4 regions of the Variovorax sp. J2P1-31 genome follow, and region 2 is predicted to be linked to each of the others. Evidence: predicted binding sites of a transcription regulator. Region 2 holds the regulator's gene; each other region holds the start of a gene.
What was found. Region 2 encodes LexA, which represses DNA repair genes until DNA is damaged. Its sites were predicted from a motif close to ACTGTATNNNNATACAGT; they were not measured.

Region 1 (4,524 bases), 1.3 Mb from region 2:
GGCCCGAAGATCACGCCGATCGGCAGCCTGGCAACGCTGCTCTGGCTGCACGTGCTGGCGAAGAAGGGCACCACCATCGGCTGGGGCCAGTACTTCCGCATCGGCATCGTGCTGACCCTGCCGGTGCTGCTCGTCACGCTGGCCGCGCTGGCGCTGCGGCTCGGCGGCTGAAACATCCACTTTTTACGCTTCAACCACTGCTGACTCGAACCATGAGCGACATCACGATCTACCACAACCCGTCCTGCGGCACCTCGCGCAACGTGCTCGCGCTGATCCGCAACTCCGGCGAGGAACCCACGGTCATCGAGTACCTGAAGAACCCGCCCGACCGCGCCACGCTCGAAGGCCTGATCGCGGCCATGGGCATCACGGCACGCGAGCTGCTGCGCCAGAAGGAGAAGCCTTTTGCCGAACTCGGCCTGGCCGACCCGACCTGGACCGACGCGCAGATCGTCGGCTTCATGCTGCAGCACCCGATCCTGATCCAGCGCCCGATCGTGGTGACGCCGAAGGCCACCCGCCTGTGCCGCCCGTCCGAAGCGGTGCTCGACATCCTGCCGCAGCCCCAGCAGGGCGCGTTCTCCAAGGAAGACGGCGAGGCCGTGGTCGATGCGAAGGGCCAGCGTGTCGCCAAGCCTTGAATTCCTCCAGCGGCCGGACCCGCAGCGCTTGCCGCCGCCGGCGCGCGCCACGCATGCGCCGCGCATCCTGCTGCTCTACGGCTCGCTGCGCGAGCGCTCGTACAGCCGGCTCGTGACCGAGGAGGCGGCGCGCCTGCTGCAGGCCATGGGGGCCGAGACGCGCACCTACGACCCGCACGGCCTGCCGCTGCCCGACGGCGCGCCCGAGGACCATCCCAAGGTGCAGGAGCTGCGCGAGCTGGTGCAGTGGAGCGAGGGCATGGTCTGGTGCTCGCCCGAGCGGCATGGCGCGATGACCGGCCTGATGAAGGCGCAGATCGACTGGATCCCGCTGTCCATCGGCGCGGTGCGGCCCACGCAGGGCAAGACGCTCGCGGTGATGCAGGTGTCCGGGGGTTCGCAGTCCTTCAACGCCGTGAACCAGCTGCGCGTGCTGGGGCGCTGGATGCGCATGATCACGATCCCCAACCAGTCCTCGGTGGCCAAGGCGCATCTGGAATTCGAGGCCGACGGCCGCATGAAGCCCTCGCCCTACCACGACCGCGTGGTCGACGTGATGGAGGAGCTGCTCAAGTTCACGCTGCTCACGCGCGACTGCGCGGACTACCTGGTCGACCGCTACAGCGAACGGCGCGAGAGCGCGGCGGCGCTGTCGCAGCGCGTGAACCTGCGCAGCATCTGATCCTTTCTTCAGAACAGGCTGCCCTGCCCCGCCGCCCCCGGCGGCCGGAAGGCGCCCAGGTCCAGCGGGATGCGCTGGCGGTTGAAGCCGATGCGATTCGTCGCTTTCTCGAAGCGCTGGCGGATCAGGTCGGCCCACAGGCCGCTGCCCTTCATGCGGGTGGCGAAGTCGGCGTCGTAGTCCTTGCCGCCGCGCATCTCGCGGATGCGCGCCATCACGCGCGCCGCGCGGTCGGGGTAGTGCAGCTCCAGCCACTGCTTGAACAGCGGCGCCACCTCCCAGGGCAGCCGCACCACCGTGTAGAAGGCGCAGCGCGCGCCCGCCTCCCAGGCGGCCTCGAGCACCTTCTCCATGTCGTCGGTGATGAAGGGGATCTGCGGCGCCACGCTCACGCCCACGGGCACGCCGGCCTCGGCCAGGGTGCGGATGGTGCGCAGCCGCCGCTGCGGCGAGGCGGCGCGCGGCTCCAGCTTGCGGGCCAGCGCGCCGTCGAGCGTGGTGACGGTCACGTAGACCGCGGCCAGGTGCTCGGCCGCCATGGGCGCGATCAGGTCCAGGTCGTGCTCGACCGCGCTGGACTTGGTGACCAGGCCGAAGGGGTGGCGGGTTTCCTGCAGCACCTCGATCACCGCGCGGGTCAGGCGCAGCTCGCGCTCGATCGGCTGGTAGCAGTCGGTCGCGGTGCCGATCGCGATCTGGCTGGGCCGGTAGCCCTTGCGGCCCAGTTCGGCGCGCAGCACCTCGGCCACGTTGCGCTTGGCGATCAGCTTGGTCTCGAAGTCCAGGCCGGGCGAGAGGTTGAGGTAGCTGTGGGTGGGCCGGGCGAAGCAGTAGATGCAGCCGTGCTCGCAGCCGCGGTAGGGATTGAGCGAGCGGTCGAAGGGGATGTCGGGCGAATCGTTCTCGCTGAGCACCGACTTCACGTTTTCGAAGCGCACCTCGGTCTGCAGCGGCAGCCATGCATCGGCCGCGGTTTCGTCGAGCGTGCCCCAGCCGTCGTCGTAGGCGTCGCGCACGTCGCGCTCGAAGCGGTGGGCCAGGCGGCTGGCCGCGCCGCGGCCCTTGAGGGCATACAGGGGGATGAAGGCGTCGGACATGATGGATACTGTATTTTCATACAGTATCGTCCTTCGACGGTCCCCGGTAAAGCCCGCGTCACCCCGCTTTACATCTGCGGTCCTGTCCTGCAACGCGGGGCGCGGTGATGCATTAAGTTACCAAGCCTTCTCCCTACCTCTTTGGACATACAACAATGCACAGCAAGACAAAGACCCGCACGCACAGCCAGAAGCTCTGGATCGCCGCCGCCACCACCTGCGCGGTGCTCGCGCTGAGCGCCTGCGGCAAGGCCGGCGACGCTGCGTCGAGCGTGAGCGCGGCGGCTTCGGCGGTCGGGGACAAGGTCAAGTCGGCGGCCAGCAACGTGGACACCGGCCAGGCGACCAGCGCCAAGCTCAACGGCTACACGCAGGGCTACAACAAGCTCATCGGCACCTTCGGCCTGCCCGAGACCCACGAGCGCTACCTCAAGCTCAACATTCCCAAGCGCAAGGCGACCGAGAACCTCTCGATCAGCGCCGGCTGGGTCGACATCTCGCTCGAGCAACTGAAAAAGGCCCGCGCACTCCCCGCCTCCGAACTCGGCGCACTGGACCAGAGCGCCGATGTGCTGATCGGCGATCTCGGCAAGCTCGTGACCCAGCTCAAGGCGCTCGAGGTCTACTACAGCTCCAAGGCCTACCAGGAAGACGACCTGGCCAAGGGCAAGGCGCAGGACGCCGAGGTGCGCACCGCCTTCGACAAGAGCACCGCCAGCATGAAGAGCTTCAGCGCCGTGCTGGGCACCGAGGAGAAGAAGCGCAGCGCGGCCATGCTGGCCAAGCTCAAGGCCTCGGGCGACATGCTGGGCTACAACACCAAGCTGGGCCTGCAGCAGGCCGAGGAGGTGGTGTCGCTGTTCGACAGCGAATCCGACATCCGCGACCCGGCCAAGTACCAGGCCGCCGATGCGATCGTGGCCTCGCTCGACAAGACCCTGGCCGAACAGCGCGAGCTCTATGCCGCGGCCAAGGACAAGGAGCCCCGCCCCGATTCGGCGCATGAGAGCACCGGCTCGTCGCTGGTCTCCTTCATCGGCACCTACCGCACGATGAAGCAGGCCAAGACCGCCAAGTCCTTCAACGACATGGTCAAGAAGTACAACGACGCGGTGACCAGCGCCAACCGACTGCGCGGCTGAGACCCAGCGCGGGTCCGCGCCCGCGGTTTTGACAATGGCATGAAAGGTGCAACATAGCTCCTGTCCGACAAGGCAAAGGGCGCTCGGCGGCCCAATCCGGGTCGGGCATACGGTTCAATGAACGTTGTCGCAAGGGCGCCGCCGGAATTCGCCGGACCCGCCCGCGCAGGAGGATTCCACCCGTGCACACCCCATCCCCACGCCTGAGCGAGCAGGACGTCTGGCTATTCCGTGAAGGCACGCATGCAGAGATGCACCGTGCCATGGGTTGCCAGCTGCAGCCCGAGGGCGGCGCGACCTTCGCGGTCTGGGCGCCCAACGCGCGCGGCGTGTCCGTGGTGGCCGACTGGAACGGCTGGAACGACACCGCGCTGCGGCTCGCGCCACGCCCCGACGGCAGCGGCATCTGGGAAGGCTTCTCGCCCGACGCGGTGCAAGGCGCGGTCTACAAGTACCGCGTGTTCGACCGCAATGGCCACTCGGTCGACAAGGCCGACCCCTTCGCCTTCTATGCCGAGCACCCGCCGGCCACCGGCTCGCGCGTCTGGTCGATCGACGACTACGCATGGAACGACGCCGACTGGATGCAGCAGCGCGGCCCGAAGAATGCGCTCGATGCGCCGATGTCGGTCTACGAATTGCACCCCGGCTCCTGGCAGCGCCAGGGCGGCGAGATGCTGGGCTGGCGCGAGCTCGCCGAGCGACTGGCGGCCTATGTGGTCGACCTGGGCTTCACCCACGTCGAGCTGATGCCCGTGACCGAGCATCCCTTCTACGGATCCTGGGGCTACCAGACCACCGGCTACTTCGCGCCCACGGCGCGCTACGGCACGCCGCAGGACTTCATGGCCTTCGTCGACCACCTGCACAGCCGCGGCATCGGCGTGCTGCTCGACTGGGTGCCCTCGCACTTCCCGACCGATGCGCACGGGCTCTCGGTGTTCGACGGCACCCACTTG
Region 2 (4,524 bases):
CGTCTTGCCCTTGAGCACCGAACCCAGGCCGAAGTTGGGCGGCATCGAAGCCGACTTGAGGCCTGCCTGTTGCCAGGCGCCGTGCTTGAGGTTGCTGATGTACTGCGGCAGGCGGCGCATGGCCGCCATGATCAGCGCCCAGGTCAGTTCGGCCGGCGCCAGGGGCGACCCGCTGCCTTCGGCCACGGCCACGCCTTGTTCGGTGCAGGCACCGATGTCGATGTGGTTGCCGATGCGGCCGGTCTGCGAGATCAGCTTGAGCTTGGGCAGCTTCTCGATCAGTTGCCTGGAGATCTGGGTGCGCTCGCGGATCAGCACGATCACGTCGGCATCCTTGAGCCGTACCGACAGCTGGCCGACGCCCCTGACTGTGTTCGTATAGACCTTGGCGGCGTAGGCATCGAGTTTGGCCGCGCATTGCAGTTTGCGCACCGCGTCCTGGTAGTCGTCAAGAATCACAATGTTCATGGCGTGCCATTGTGCCTCGCGTCATCCGAAAGCATGCGCATGCCATGGCACCGACCACCCGTAACCGGATGCACGGGGCCATGGAGGGTGTCGCGCGCCGACGGCCCACGGCCGCGGCGCTGGCGCTGCCGCTCAGTGCAGCGCGTGCGGCTTGTGCATGTTCTCCGCCGCCTCGAGCGCGGCGAGGCGATCGAGTTCGGCGCAGACATCGGCCAATCGGCCCGAGATCACCACGCGCCCGGCGCGCCGGCCCGGCTGCTGCGCGTCGACCGTGCGCACCACGCGGAGCGGGCGCGTGACGCGCGACGCGGCGGTGGCCGTGTGCGGCGCATCGTTGTTCTTGGCCGTGCAGGAGGGCCGCACCGCCACATAGTGCAGGTCCGAGCGGAGGTCGATGCCGCCGCCATTGCCGCGGCGTGCGCGTTGCGCCGGCATCCAGCGGGTGGCCAGCGATTGCAGCGGCGACAGCAGATCCACGAAAGTGAGCAAAACGAATCCCATGCGAACTCCAGAAGTCAGAGGTTGAACACAGGCAGGATTGCGTCGATCCGGCTGCGACAGGGTGATGGCCTCATGCCATACGCCCGCCACCTGGCGCAGCCGTTTGGATTTGGAAGAGGCCTACATCAGCATCGTGTTGCGGATGAGCCCGACGGCCAGGCCTTCGATCTCGAAGGGCTCGCCGGGCTGCACCACGATGGTCGGGTAGTCGGGGTTTTCGGCGTGCAGCTCGATCACGGTCTTGTTGCGCTTGAGCCGCTTCACCGTGACCTCGTCGCCGAGCCGGGCCACCACGATCTGGCCGTTGCGCGCCTCCTTGGTGGACTGCACGGCCAGCAGGTCGCCGTCCATGATGCCGGCGTCGCGCATCGACATGCCGCGCACCTTGAGCAGGTAGTCGGGCTGGTGCTGGAACAGCGTGTTCTCGACGTAGTAGGTCTGGTCCACGTGTTCCTGCGCCAGGATCGGCGAGCCGGCCGCCACGCGGCCGACCAGCGGCAGGGCCAGCTGGGCCATGCCCGGCAGGGACAGCGAGAACTGGTTGTCGCGGGACTGGTTGAGCGAACGCAGCGCATCGCCCTTGAGCCGGATGCCGCGCGAGGTGCCGCTGAGCAGCTCGATCGCGCCCTTGCGCGCCAGCGCCTGCAGATGCTCCTCGGCGGCGTTGGCCGACTTGAAGCCGAGCTCGGCCGCGATCTCCGCACGCGTCGGCGGCGCCCCGGTCCGGGCGATGGTGGCGCGGATCAGGTCCAGAATCTGCTGCTGACGGGCGGTAAGCTTGACGGCGAACTGCATGGTGAATCTCCTTGGCGCTGTCTGTTTATCCAGTGCCTGTATTTTTAAACAGTTTTCCGGACTTTGCAAGCCATGGTGACAAAAAGTGAAACGAGCCCCTGCGTGGTGGTGCTGGGCACCGGCGGCACGATCGCCGGGCAGGCGGCCTCCGCCGGCGACAACCTCGGCTATGTCGCCGGGCAGATCGGGGTGGAGGCGCTGGTGCGGCAACTGTCCCTGCCCGACGGATTGGCGCTGAAGAGCGAACAGGTCGCCCAGTTGGACAGCAAGGACATGGATTTCGCGGTGTGGCAGGCGCTGGCGGCGCGCTGCAACGAGTGGCTGGCGTGCGACGAAGTGCTCGGCGTGGTGATCACACACGGCACAGACACGCTCGAGGAAACGGCCTTCTTCCTGCACTCGGTGCTGGCGCCCACCAAGCCCGTGGTGCTGACCTGCGCCATGCGCCCGGCCACCGCGCTGGCCCCCGACGGGCCGCAGAACCTGCGCGACGCGATCGCGGTGGCCGCGATGCCGGGCGCGTCCGGCGTGATGGCCGCCTGTGCCGGCACGGTGCACGGCGCCCTGGATGTGCAGAAGGTCCACACCTACCGCCTCGACGCCTTCGCTTCGGGCGATGCCGGTCCGCTGGGCTATGTGGAGGAGGGGGCCGTGCGCTGGCTGCGCCCAGGGCCGGCGCGCGAGGACGAGGCGGCCGCGCGGCTGGCGCGGGTCGGGCGGACGGCCATCGCGGACTGGCCGCGTGTGGAGATCCTCATGAGCCACGCCGGCGCGGGCGGGCGCTTGGTCGAGGCCTTGCTGCAGGAACGTCGCTCAGGCGCCGCCGATGCGGTGCAGGGCCTGGTGCTGGCGGCCACGGGCAACGGCTCGCTGCATCAGGCGCTGGAGGCTGCGGCCGTGCAGGCGCAACAGGAAGGCGTGGCCGTGCTGCGTGCCACCCGTTGCAGCGAAGGCCGGATCCTGGCCACGCCGCATGCGGCGCTGCGCGATGCCGGCGCCCTCACGCCGGTGAAGGCACGCATCGCCCTGATGCTGGAACTGCTGCTGGCGGCGCCGGAGGCGTGAGCCCGCGCCGCCCGGCGGATTCGATCAGTTGCCCAGGGCGGCCAGCGCGCGCTGGGTGATCTCGTCGACCGTGCCGACGCCGCTGATGGCGCGGTACTTGGGCGCGAGCGCCGGCTCGGCCTGGGCCCAGGCGGCGTAGTAGTCCACCAGCGGGCGGGTCTGCTGGCTGTAGACGTCGAGCCGCTTGCGCACGGTCTCTTCCTTGTCGTCTTCGCGCTGGATCAGGTCCTCGCCGGTCGCGTCGTCCTTGCCTTCGACCTTGGGCGGGTTGAACTTGACGTGGTAGGTGCGGCCCGAGGCCGGATGGGAGCGGCGGCCGCTCATGCGTTCGATGATGTCGCTGAAGGGCACGTCGATCTCGAGCACGTAGTCGAGCTTGACGCCCGCCGCGCGCATCGCGTCGGCCTGCGGCAGGGTGCGCGGGAAGCCGTCGAACAAGAAGCCGCTGGCGCAATCGGGCAGCGCGATGCGCTCCTTCACCAGGTTGATGATCAGGTCGTCGCTCACCAGCGCGCCTGCGTCCATCACGGCCTTGGCCTGCAGGCCCAGCGGCGTGCCGGCTTTGACGGCGGCGCGCAGCATGTCGCCGGTCGAGATTTGCGGAATGTTGTATTTGCGGCAGATGAAAGCGGCTTGCGTGCCTTTACCTGCGCCGGGGGCGCCCAACAAAATCAGTCTCATGGTGTCCTCGGACGGTTCTTAGATTTCTGTCACGCCGTGCACGCCAAAGCGGCCCTCTGCAAGACGGAGTTGCTTCGAGGATAGCATGCGTTTTTCGTGACGAAATGCCGCGCGGGACAGGGACTCAGCCGCTGGCGAAGAGGGCGCGCACGCGCGCCAGGTCCTCCGGCGTGTCGACGCCCGGTCCCGGGTTGTCAGCGCTGACGTGCACCGCGATGCGAAAGCCATGCCACAGCGCACGCAACTGTTCCAGCGCCTCGGTGCTTTCGACCGGGGCCGGCGGCAGGCTCGGAAAGCGCCGGATGAAGCCGGCGCGGTAGCCGTAGATGCCGATGTGGCGCAGCGGCGCCGGGTCGCGCGGCAGGGCCGGCGCGCCTTCGAGCGCCGCGCCGTCGCGCCAGCAGGGAATCGGCGCCCGGCTGAAATAGAGCGCGTGGCCGCGTGCGTCGAGCACCACCTTCACCACGTTGGGATTGGCGAACTCCTCGGTGCTGCCGATCGGGTGGGCCGCCGTGCTCATCACGGCTTCGTCCTGCGCCGCCAGCACCCGGGCCACGGCGTCGATCAGCGCGGGGTCGATCAGCGGTTCGTCGCCCTGCACGTTGACCACGATGGCGTCGTCGGCCAGCGCGAGCTGGGTGCAGGCCTCGGCCAGCCGGTCGCTGCCGCTCGGATGGTCGGTGCGCGTGAGCAGGGCCTCGACCCCGTGCGCGGCGCAGGCCTCGACGATGCGGCGGTCGTCGGCCGCCACCACCACGCGCGTGGCGCCCGAGGCGCGCGCGCGCTGGGCCACGCGCACCACCATCGGCAGGCCGCCGATGTCGGCCAGGGGCTTGTCGGGCAGGCGCGTGGAGGCCAGCCGCGCCGGGATCAGGACGGTGAAGGGAACGTGCATGGTGACGACAGGAGAAAGGTGCGAAGACCGGAGGGCCGCGGCGCCGCGGCGGCCTTCAGAGGCCGAGTTCTTCGTCGGAGAGCGTGCGGGCTTCGTTTTCGAGCAGCACGGGAATGCCG
Region 3 (4,524 bases), on a different contig from region 2:
CGCAGCGCGCGGCCCTTGAGGGAAGGAGCGGCAAAACCCATGAAGGCTTGAAGCGATCAGGTGGCGAACACCGGCCGCGCGGCCGGCGCCCGCCGCCCGATCAGGCCTGCGGCTGCTGCTTGGCCGCCTTGGCGTCGGCCTTGGCCTTCGCCTTGGCTTCGGCTTCGGCCGCTTCCGAGCCCGCATCGGCCGCCAGCAGCGGGATGCCCAGCGACTCGCGCACCTTGTTCTCGATCTCGCGCGACAGCGTCGGGTTCTCGCGCAGGAATTCGCGCGCGTTGTCGCGGCCCTGGCCGATCTTCTCGCCGTTGTAGGCGTACCAGGCGCCCGACTTGTCGACGATCTTGGCGGTCACGCCCATGTCGATGATCTCGCCTTCGCGGCTGATGCCCTCGCCGAACAGGATGTCGAACTCGGCCGTCTTGAAGGGCGGGCTGACCTTGTTCTTGACCACCTTGACCTTGGTCTCGTTGCCGATCGCCTCTTCGCCCTTCTTGATGGTGCCGATGCGGCGGATGTCCAGCCGCACCGAGGCGTAGAACTTCAGCGCGTTGCCGCCGGTGGTGGTCTCGGGCGAGCCGAACATCACGCCGATCTTCATCCGGATCTGGTTGATGAAGATGACCATGCAGTTGGTCTTCTTGATGCTCGAGGTCAGCTTGCGCAGCGCCTGGCTCATCAGGCGGGCCTGCAGGCCGGGCAGCGAGTCGCCCATGTCGCCTTCGATTTCGGCGCGCGGCGTGAGCGCGGCCACCGAGTCGACCACGATCAGGTCGACCGCGCCGGAGCGCACCAGCGAATCGACGATCTCGAGCGCCTGCTCGCCGGTGTCGGGCTGGCTGATCAGCAGGTCGGACAGGTTGACGCCCAGCTTCTGGGCGTACTGCACGTCGAGCGCATGCTCGGCGTCGACGAAGGCGCAGGTGCCGGCCTGCTTCTGCATCTGGGCGATGACCTGCAGCGTGAGCGTGGTCTTGCCCGAGGATTCAGGGCCGTAGATCTCGATCACGCGGCCGCGCGGCAGGCCGCCGACGCCCAGCGCGATGTCCAGGCCCAGCGAACCGGTGGAGACCACCTGCACGTCCTCCAGGGCCTCGCCCTCGCCCAGCCGCATGATCGTGCCCTTGCCGAACTGCTTTTCGATCTGCGCGAGCGCGGCCTGCAGGGCCTTGGCCTTTTCGCTGCCGGCCACCGAGATGCTGCTGCCCTTGACGAGTGCGTCCATGAGAAATCTCCTTGAATATCAACGGGTTGTTGGGTTTTCATCCCGCTGCTTTTAATGACAGGCTGGATGCTTGAACAGTAGTGTAGCGGGCAGTAATTTGATGGCAACCCACTTTTTTGTCAGTTTGCCTTACCATTAACGGATGAGCGACCACCCCTTCGCGGCCGACCCCGACGCCTGGCGCCAGACCCACCTGGGCCGGCTGCTGGGCCATGCGATGCGGCGTTTCGACGAGCGCGTGCTGGCGCTGATGGCGCACGACGCCGAGGTGCCGCTGGCCTTGTCGAACCTCGCGGCGCGCGCGCAGGTCAGCGCGGCCCACATCCACATCACGCGGCACCTGGCGCGCGGCGGCTCGCGCCTGACCGAACTGGCCGAGCGCGCCGGCATGAGCAAGCAGGCCATGGGCACGCTGGTCGACCAGTGCGAGGCCTGGGGCCTGGTCACGCGCGAAGCCGATCCGCTGGACGCACGCGCGCGGCGGGTGCGCTTCACGGCCGACGGGCTGGCCTGGCTCGAGGCCTTCCGCCGGGCGGTGGCGCAGGCGGAAGCCGAGTTCCGCGCCAGTGTGGGCGACGAGATCGCCACCGTGGTCACGATCGGCCTCGAGGCCTACGCCGGCTGATCGGCGAAAAGCTGCGCCAACGCAAGGGTCGCCGGCAGGCCCACGCCTAGAATCCGCCGCGGAGACGAGTAAAAAAGCGCAACGATGCGCCCCACAAGCCGGAGGTGGCTCATGCGGATTCTGATTGCGGAAGACGACCAGGTGCTGGCCGATGCCCTGCTGCGCAGCCTGCGCACCTCGGGCGCGGCCGTGGACCGCGTGGCCACCGGCTCGCAGGCCGATGCCGCGCTGATGACCAACAGCGAGTTCGACCTGCTGATCCTCGACCTGGGCCTGCCCAACCTGCACGGCCTGGAAATCCTCAAGCGGCTGCGCGCGCGCGGCTCGCAGCTGCCGGTGCTGGTGCTCACCGCGGCCGACAGCGTGGAAGAACGCGTCAAGGGCCTGGACCACGGCGCCGACGACTACATGGCCAAGCCCTTCAGCCTGCAGGAGCTCGAGGCCCGCGTGCGTGCGCTCACGCGGCGCGGCATGGGCGGCACCAGCAACGCGATCAAGCACGGCCCGCTGGTCTACGACCAGGCCGGCCGCGTGGCCACCATCGACGGCAAGATGATCGAACTCTCGGCCCGCGAGCTGGGCCTGCTCGAGGTGCTGCTGCAGCGCGCCGGCCGGCTGGTCAGCAAGGACCAGCTGGTCGAGCGGCTGTGCGAGTGGGGCGAGGAGGTGAGCATCAACGCCATCGAGGTCTACATCCACCGCTTGCGCAAGAAGATCGAGAAAGGCCCGATCCGCATCGCGACGGTGCGCGGCCTGGGATACTGCCTCGAGAAAATTGCCCCCTGATGCACCTTCGCGCAGTGCCCGTCGCCCGCTCCGTCCGTCGAGCCTGGGGGCGGGCGTGAAGCTCTTCCAGCGCGCCCAGCGCTCCCTGTTCGGCGAGATCCTCGACTGGATGCTCACGCCGCTGCTGCTGCTGGTGCCGGTGAGCATCGGCGTGACCTGGCTGGTGGCGCAGGGCATCGCCAACGCGCCCTTCGACCGCGCGCTCGAGAACAACGTGCGCACGCTGGCCCGGCTGCTGGTGGTGCAGGACGGCCGCATCCAGTTCCCGCTGCCGCAGGCCGCGCGCGACATCCTGAGCGGGGACGACACCGACGTCGTCTACTACCAGGTGCTCGACGGCCGCGGCCAGCTGCTGAGCGGCGAGCGCGACGTGCCGCCGCCGCACTCCGACGAGCTGCCGACCACCGGCATGGTCTACCTGCACGACGCCACCATGCGCGGCAAGGCGGTGCGCATCGGCTCGCTGTGGGTGCCGGGCGCCACGCCCGAGGCGCCGCATGCGCTGGTGCAGGTGGCCGAGACGCGCGAGAAGCAGTCGGTGCTGGCCACCGAGATCATCAAGGGCGTGCTGCTGCCGCAGTTCGCGATCCTGCCGCTGGCGGTGCTGCTGATCTGGCTGGCGCTGGTGCGCGGCATCAAGCCGCTGTCGGTGGTGGAGGCGCGCATCCGCGAGCGCCGGCCCGACGACCTGAGCCCGCTCGACGAATCGGGCGTGCCGCTGGAGGTGATCCCGCTGGTGTCGTCGGTCAACGAACTGCTCAACAAGCTGCACGATTCGATCGCCACGCAGAAGCGCTTCCTGGCCGATGCCGCGCACCAGCTCAAGACGCCGCTGGCCGGGCTGCGCATGCAGGCCGACCTGGCGCAGCGCGAAGGCGCCAACGCCGAGGAGCTCAAGCAGTCGCTCAAGCAGATCGGCCGCGCCAGCGTGCGCGCCACCCACACGGTCAACCAGCTGCTGTCGCTGGCGCGCGCCGAGGGCAGCAGCGCCACGCTGGGCCGCCAGGCCTGCGACCTCGCGCGCCTGACCATCGAGGTGGTGCGCGAAGCCGTGCCGCGCGCCATCGAGCGGCGCATCGACCTGGGCTACGACGGCGCCGAGGCCGGCACGCCGGGCGTGACGCTGCAGGGCAACCCGACGCTGCTCAAGGAGCTGGTGCGCAACCTGGTCGACAACGCGCTGAACTACACGCCCTCGCCGCCCGACCACGCGGGCATGATCACCGCGCGCGTGCTGGCCGACCCCTTCGGCCGGGTGGTGGTGCTGCAGGTCGAGGACAACGGGCCGGGCATCGCCGAGGCCGACCGCGAGCTGGTGTTCGAGCCCTTCTACCGCGTGCTGGGCAACGAGGCCGACGGCTCGGGCCTGGGCCTGCCGATCGTGCGCGAGATCGCGCGCCAGCATGGCGCCAGCGTGCGGCTGGAGGATGCGCATCCGGACCAGCATCCGCCCGGCACGCGCTTCAGCGTGCGCTTCGAACTCGAAGAGAAGTAGCCGCCGCCGCGGCGGGCCGGCGGATCAGGGCGCCTGGCGGATCTGCAGCAGCTCGGGGCGCACCTGCAGCGCGAGGCGGTGCGGCTCGGCTTCGCCGAAGCCGGCCGGCTGGAAGCCCAGGGCCGCGAAGCTGCCCCGGCTCCAGGCGAAGTAGCCGAGGTTGGCCAGCACCAGCGCCAGCACGACGAAGCGGCTGCGCATGCTCAGGCGCCCGCGCGGACGCGAGGCCGCACGCTGACTTCGGAGCTGCTGATGACCTGCAGGCCGGCCGCGGTCTGCACCCGCAGCTCGCCGCCCCAGCCCACGCCGTCGCAGAGCCCGGCGGTGCCGTCGCTGAGCTGCACCTCGCGCCCGCGCAGCGTGTCGCGCTGGGCGAAGCGCTCGGCGAAGGGC
Region 4 (4,524 bases), 190 kb from region 2:
CGCGGACGCAGGTACCGCTCGGCATTGCCCTGCAGCGCAAAGCCGCATTCGGCCACCGGCCGGCCCTCGCGGATCGCGGTGATCACGTCCTGCAGCGGCTTGCGCGAGCGCTGGTGCATGTGCACATCGCCGGCCGCGACCAAAGGCACGCCCGTGGCCTCGCCCACCTGCTCGAGCGTCGCGAGCCAGAGGTCGTCGTCGAGCTCGTTGAGCAGCTCGACCGCGATCCACAGGTGCTCGCCGTAGAGCGCCTGGGCCGCGGCCACGTCGGCGCACATCGCGGCGATGTCCATCGCACCGCCCGGCGCGCGCTGCGGCACCCACAGGATCTCGCAGTGCTGCAGCGAGGCCACCTGGCTGCCTTCCCAACTCACCTGGTACTCGCCCTTGGGCGCTTCGGTGGTGCGCGCGGCGGTGATGAATTCGCAGAGGTGGCCCCAGCCTTCGAGGTCGTGCGCAATGGCCACCAGCTTGAAGCGTTCGAAGCGGAACTCGCTGCCGAACAACAGCCGGAAGTCGGGGTTGCGCGGGATCGGCGGCTCGTCGGGGTTCTTTTTCTCCCACTCGTCCAGCACGGCGGGCAGCTCGCGCAACGCGACGTGCGCGCGCACGATGCCCGCGACCGAGCATTCGTCGGTGATGGCCAGCGCCTGGTAGCCCAGGTGGTAGGCCTGGGCCACGAGTTCGTCGGGCCGCGAGGCGCCGCGCTGGAAGCTGAAATTCGTCAGGCAATGCAGCTCGGCATAGCCGGGCAGGCCCTGCGCCGGCACGCCGGGTTGCGACGGCCTCGCCTGCAGCCGCGTAGGCTGGCGCGCCTGCATCTGTTTGTCGGTGAGTTCAGGCATAGATCCCCTGCAGGAACCAGCGCGCCGCATCGGCAGCGGCGAAACCACCCGAGGCGCGTTCGCGGAACACCCACAGCAGGCCGGCCTCGGGGCTCTGGGCCACGAAGTAGTCGCGCAGCGCCAGGTGGCCACCTGCGTCCTGCGCGCCATCGCCCCACCAGCCGGCCTCGATGCGCTGCGGGCCGACCAGGGACTGCAGCCGGCCCTGATACCAGGGATGGCCGTCGTGCACCTCCAGCGGCAGCGGCTCGCGCAGCAGCCAGGGCGGCAGCAGGCTGTCGGGCTGCTGCCGCCCTGGCTGCTTCGCGGGCGGGGCCACCTTCTGCAAGGCCGGGCGCCAGTCCTGCATGGCCTCGGGCCGGTGGTCGGCCCGCGGCACCGGCACCTGCACCGCCCGCGGACCGAGCCGGGCGCTGAGCCGCTCGACCATCTCGTGCAGCCTGTCGCCCTTGCGGTTGTCCTCGGGCAGGAAGCTGGTGCTGGCGCCGGCCCAGGGCTGGGTGTCGAGCGAGCGCAGGCGCAGCCAGCTCGCGGGCGCGGCCAGTTGGGTGAGCGCCAGCCGCTCGCTCATCAGGCGGCGCAGGTGCGCCATGTCCTGGGTGGGCTCGGCGGTGCGCACCGTGATGCGCTGGTACGGCGGCAGGTCGACGCCGTCGTAGCGCTTGAGGTCCAGCGTCCATTCGAGCTCGAGCGCCAGGGCGCCGCGCTGGCGCGCGCGCAGCCAGATCTGCAGCGCGGCCAGCAGCCGGTTGGCCGACCACATGAGTTCGTGCGCGTTCTCGGCCAGCGCGGGCAGTTCCAGCTTCTGTTCGAACACGTCGGGCAGCGTGAGCCAGGTGTGGCGCTCGGGATGCCGGCCCCAGGCCATGTCCAGCGCCTCGCGCAGTGCCGCGCCGAAGCGCCGCGACAGACCGCCGCGCGGCAGCGCCGCCACGTCGCCCCAGGTGCGGCAGCCCAGGCGCGCCAGCACGTCCAGATGGGGGCGCGCGAGCGTGAGCGTGTGCAGCGGCAAGGCGGCCGGGATGTCGGCCGGCGGCCGCTGGCCCAGCGCGAACAGCCGCAGCCGGGCCAGCGCGACCAGCGCGGTGGCGCCCTGCACCTTCTGCAGGCGGCTGTCGGGCACGGGGTTCCAGCTGCTCATCAGGCGCATGAGCTGCTGCTGGCCGCCCCAGAGCCGTTCGCAGGCCGAGACCTCGAGCACCAGCGCCTCGTCGAGCCAGGCCACGCGCGGCGTGAACTGCAGCGCCCACCAGCCCAGGGTTTCGAGGGTCATCGGCAAGGCGGCCGGCACCGGGTCGGTGGCCGCCGCCTGGGGCGCTTCAGCCCACCAGCGCAAGGCGATCCACTGCATGGGCGCCCTCCTCTCTGCGACGGCGCAGGTCGAGTCGGACCACGGTCGCGCCCCGGGCTGCGGGGGGTGGTGGTGCCATCTTTCCCTCGCGGCGCCGCTGGCTGGCGGCCAGCAGGGCCGCCAGGCGCGCGCTGCGGGCCGGCAGGCTCAAGGGCTGCGCGAGCGGCGGGCCGCGGCGCTTGAGCAGGTGCACATCCATGCGCCCCTCTTCGGCCGCCACCAGCTGCAGCCGCAGCCGCGCCGGCGAGGCCGACTGCGCCACGGCCTCGGGCCGCATCACGAACAGCAGGCCTTCGTGCTGGGCGGCCGCCAATTGCAGCCGGCGCAGTTCGCTGGCGCGCGCCTGCGGCAGCCAGGCCAGCACGGCCGCCACGTCGGCGCAGCGCAGCGCCTGCTCGCAGGCCCAGGTGCATTCGGCCGAGCTCTGGCCCCGGACCCACATCAGCGCCGCGCTGGGCAGGCCGCCCGCGGCCAGCGCCGGCCCGAAGGGCTCGTAAGGTGCGCCGATCAGCATCACCGGCCCGCCGCGCTCGGCCACCGCGCGCGCCAGCGCGGGCAGCAGCAGCGCCCACACATGCGCCTCGGGCCGGGCTTGCAGCAGCTCGGTCATCGCACCCACGGGCCAGCCGCCGCCGGGCAGCTCGGCATCGAGCACGGCATGGCCGGTGCCCAGCACCGGCAGGTCGGCCGCGCCCAGCTCGTCGCCGCGCCAGACGTTGTGGCGGGCGGAAACGAAGGACGAGGAGATGGAAGGCAGGCCCATGGTGGATCGACAGTTAACTGTATTTTTATACAGTATCTCGACGATTGCCATGTGTTGTGGCTATCGGAATGCCGCAGCGGGTTGAGGCCGTCGGATTGACCTTTCGCCCCGCACTTCGTCGGGTCAGGCCGGCGGCGCTAAGCTCGCGCGCCCTTCTTTTCTCTTGCGCGCCTCAGGCGCCCCTTCCATGCATTTCCTGCCTGGCCGCCTGGCCGCCTGCTTCCTCACCGCCGTCCTGGGCCTGCTCGCGACCGGCTGCGCCACCGGCAACGAATGCGATCCGCGCGCCGCGGCATCGCCCCAGATGGGCGGCGAATGCCGCTTCCGCAACATGCCCAATCCGCAGGCCCTGCCCTCGGAAAGCGGCTGGAAGATCTGGTCGCGCTTCCTCACCGCGACCAAGCAGGGCACGGTGCCGGTCGACCCGATCCCGGTAAGGAAGCTCGACCGCGCCGCGCTCGATGCGCTCGACCCCGCGGCCAACCACGTGGTGCGCCTGGGCCATTCCTCGCACCTGCTCAAGCTGCACGGCAAGTACTGGCTGATCGACCCGGTGTTCAGCGAACGCGCCTCGCCGGTCCAGTGGTTCGGGCCCAAGCGCTTCCACGCGCCGCCGCTCACGCTGGCCGAGCTGCCGCCGATCGAGGGGCTGATCCTGTCGCACGACCACTACGACCACCTCGACCTGGCCGCCATCGACACGCTGCGCGAGCGCGTGCAGCGCTACTTCGTGCCGCTGGGCGTGGGCGCGCGGCTGCGCGATGCGGGCGTGGCGCGCGAGCGCATCGAGGAGTTCGACTGGTGGCAGGCGAGCCACCATGGCGCGGTGCAGATCACCGCCACACCCTCGCAGCATTTCTCGGGCCGCACGCTCTGGGACCGCGACAGCACGCTCTGGGCCTCGTGGGTGATCGAGAGCGGCGGCGAGCGCATCTTCTACAGCGGCGACTCGGGCTACTTCCCGGGCTTCGCGCAGATCGGCGAACGCTTCGGCGGCTTCGACCTCGCGCTGATGGAGAACGGCGCCTACGACAGCTACTGGCCCGCGGTGCACATGACGCCCGAGCAGACGGTGCAGGCCTTCCGCGACCTGCGCGGCAAGCTGCTCTACCTGGTGCACAACAGCACCTTCGACCTGGCCTTCCACACCTGGCGCGACCCGCTCGACCGCGCGGCCGCCCTCGCACACGACCAGCAGATCGCGCTGGCCACGCCCGAGATCGGCGAGGTGCTGACGCTGGGGCAGCCACGCACCAACGTGCTGTGGTGGAAAAACCTGCGTTAGGCGCGGTCGGCAGGGCCGCTCAGCTCCGGGCGGACACGAAGACCGGCTCCGCGTGGTTCGACGGCACGTGCCGGTCCTTCCAGTTCAGGATCCTGGATTCCATCGCGTACCACAAGGCGTAGGCGATGCAGAAGCTCAGCGCGGCGGCAACCAGGGTCTGGGTCACCGCCTCGCTGTGCCGCGACAGTTCCCATGCACCGACCCAGCGGGTCGCGACATACAGCACCGGGTAGTGGACCAGGTAGAGGCTGAAACTCACCATGCCCACGGACCGCAGCCA

Region 1: QTI20_RS02400 (PA0069 family radical SAM protein) is a predicted target of LexA. The motif match lies at 2,431-2,448, and genes of this name have one in related genera.
Region 3: recA (recombinase RecA) is a predicted target of LexA. The motif match lies at 1,287-1,304, and genes of this name have one in related genera.
Region 4: imuA (translesion DNA synthesis-associated protein ImuA) is a predicted target of LexA. The motif match lies at 2,976-2,993, and genes of this name have one in related genera.

Annotation. Positions count from the first base shown of each region.
Region 1 is NZ_JASZYA010000001.1:526,366-530,889, reverse strand. Features, by position in the region: gene QTI20_RS02415 (arsenic transporter) at 1-171, shown strand, start outside; gene arsC (arsenate reductase (glutaredoxin)) at 213-644, shown strand; gene arsH (arsenical resistance protein ArsH) at 613-1,326, shown strand; gene QTI20_RS02400 (PA0069 family radical SAM protein) at 1,335-2,423, opposite strand; gene QTI20_RS02395 (DUF3829 domain-containing protein) at 2,579-3,565, shown strand; gene glgB (1,4-alpha-glucan branching protein GlgB) at 3,748-4,524, shown strand, end outside.
Region 2 is NZ_JASZYA010000001.1:1,864,323-1,868,846, reverse strand. Features, by position in the region: gene QTI20_RS08645 (D-2-hydroxyacid dehydrogenase family protein) at 1-468, opposite strand, end outside; gene QTI20_RS08640 (hypothetical protein) at 601-969, opposite strand; gene lexA (transcriptional repressor LexA) at 1,090-1,764, opposite strand; gene QTI20_RS08630 (asparaginase) at 1,837-2,829, shown strand; gene adk (adenylate kinase) at 2,854-3,510, opposite strand; gene kdsB (3-deoxy-manno-octulosonate cytidylyltransferase) at 3,635-4,405, opposite strand; gene QTI20_RS08615 (Trm112 family protein) at 4,461-4,524, opposite strand, start outside.
Region 3 is NZ_JASZYA010000004.1:246,119-250,642, forward strand. Features, by position in the region: gene recX (recombination regulator RecX) at 1-41, opposite strand, end outside; gene recA (recombinase RecA) at 101-1,225, opposite strand; gene QTI20_RS26645 (MarR family winged helix-turn-helix transcriptional regulator) at 1,368-1,850, shown strand; gene QTI20_RS26650 (response regulator) at 1,962-2,636, shown strand; gene QTI20_RS26655 (sensor histidine kinase) at 2,692-4,131, shown strand; gene QTI20_RS26660 (sporulation protein) at 4,156-4,332, opposite strand; gene QTI20_RS26665 (biotin--[acetyl-CoA-carboxylase] ligase) at 4,335-4,524, opposite strand, start outside.
Region 4 is NZ_JASZYA010000001.1:2,056,515-2,061,038, forward strand. Features, by position in the region: gene QTI20_RS09535 (error-prone DNA polymerase) at 1-845, opposite strand, end outside; gene QTI20_RS09540 (Y-family DNA polymerase) at 838-2,196, opposite strand; gene imuA (translesion DNA synthesis-associated protein ImuA) at 2,165-2,959, opposite strand; gene QTI20_RS09550 (MBL fold metallo-hydrolase) at 3,147-4,244, shown strand; gene QTI20_RS09555 (acyltransferase family protein) at 4,264-4,524, opposite strand, start outside.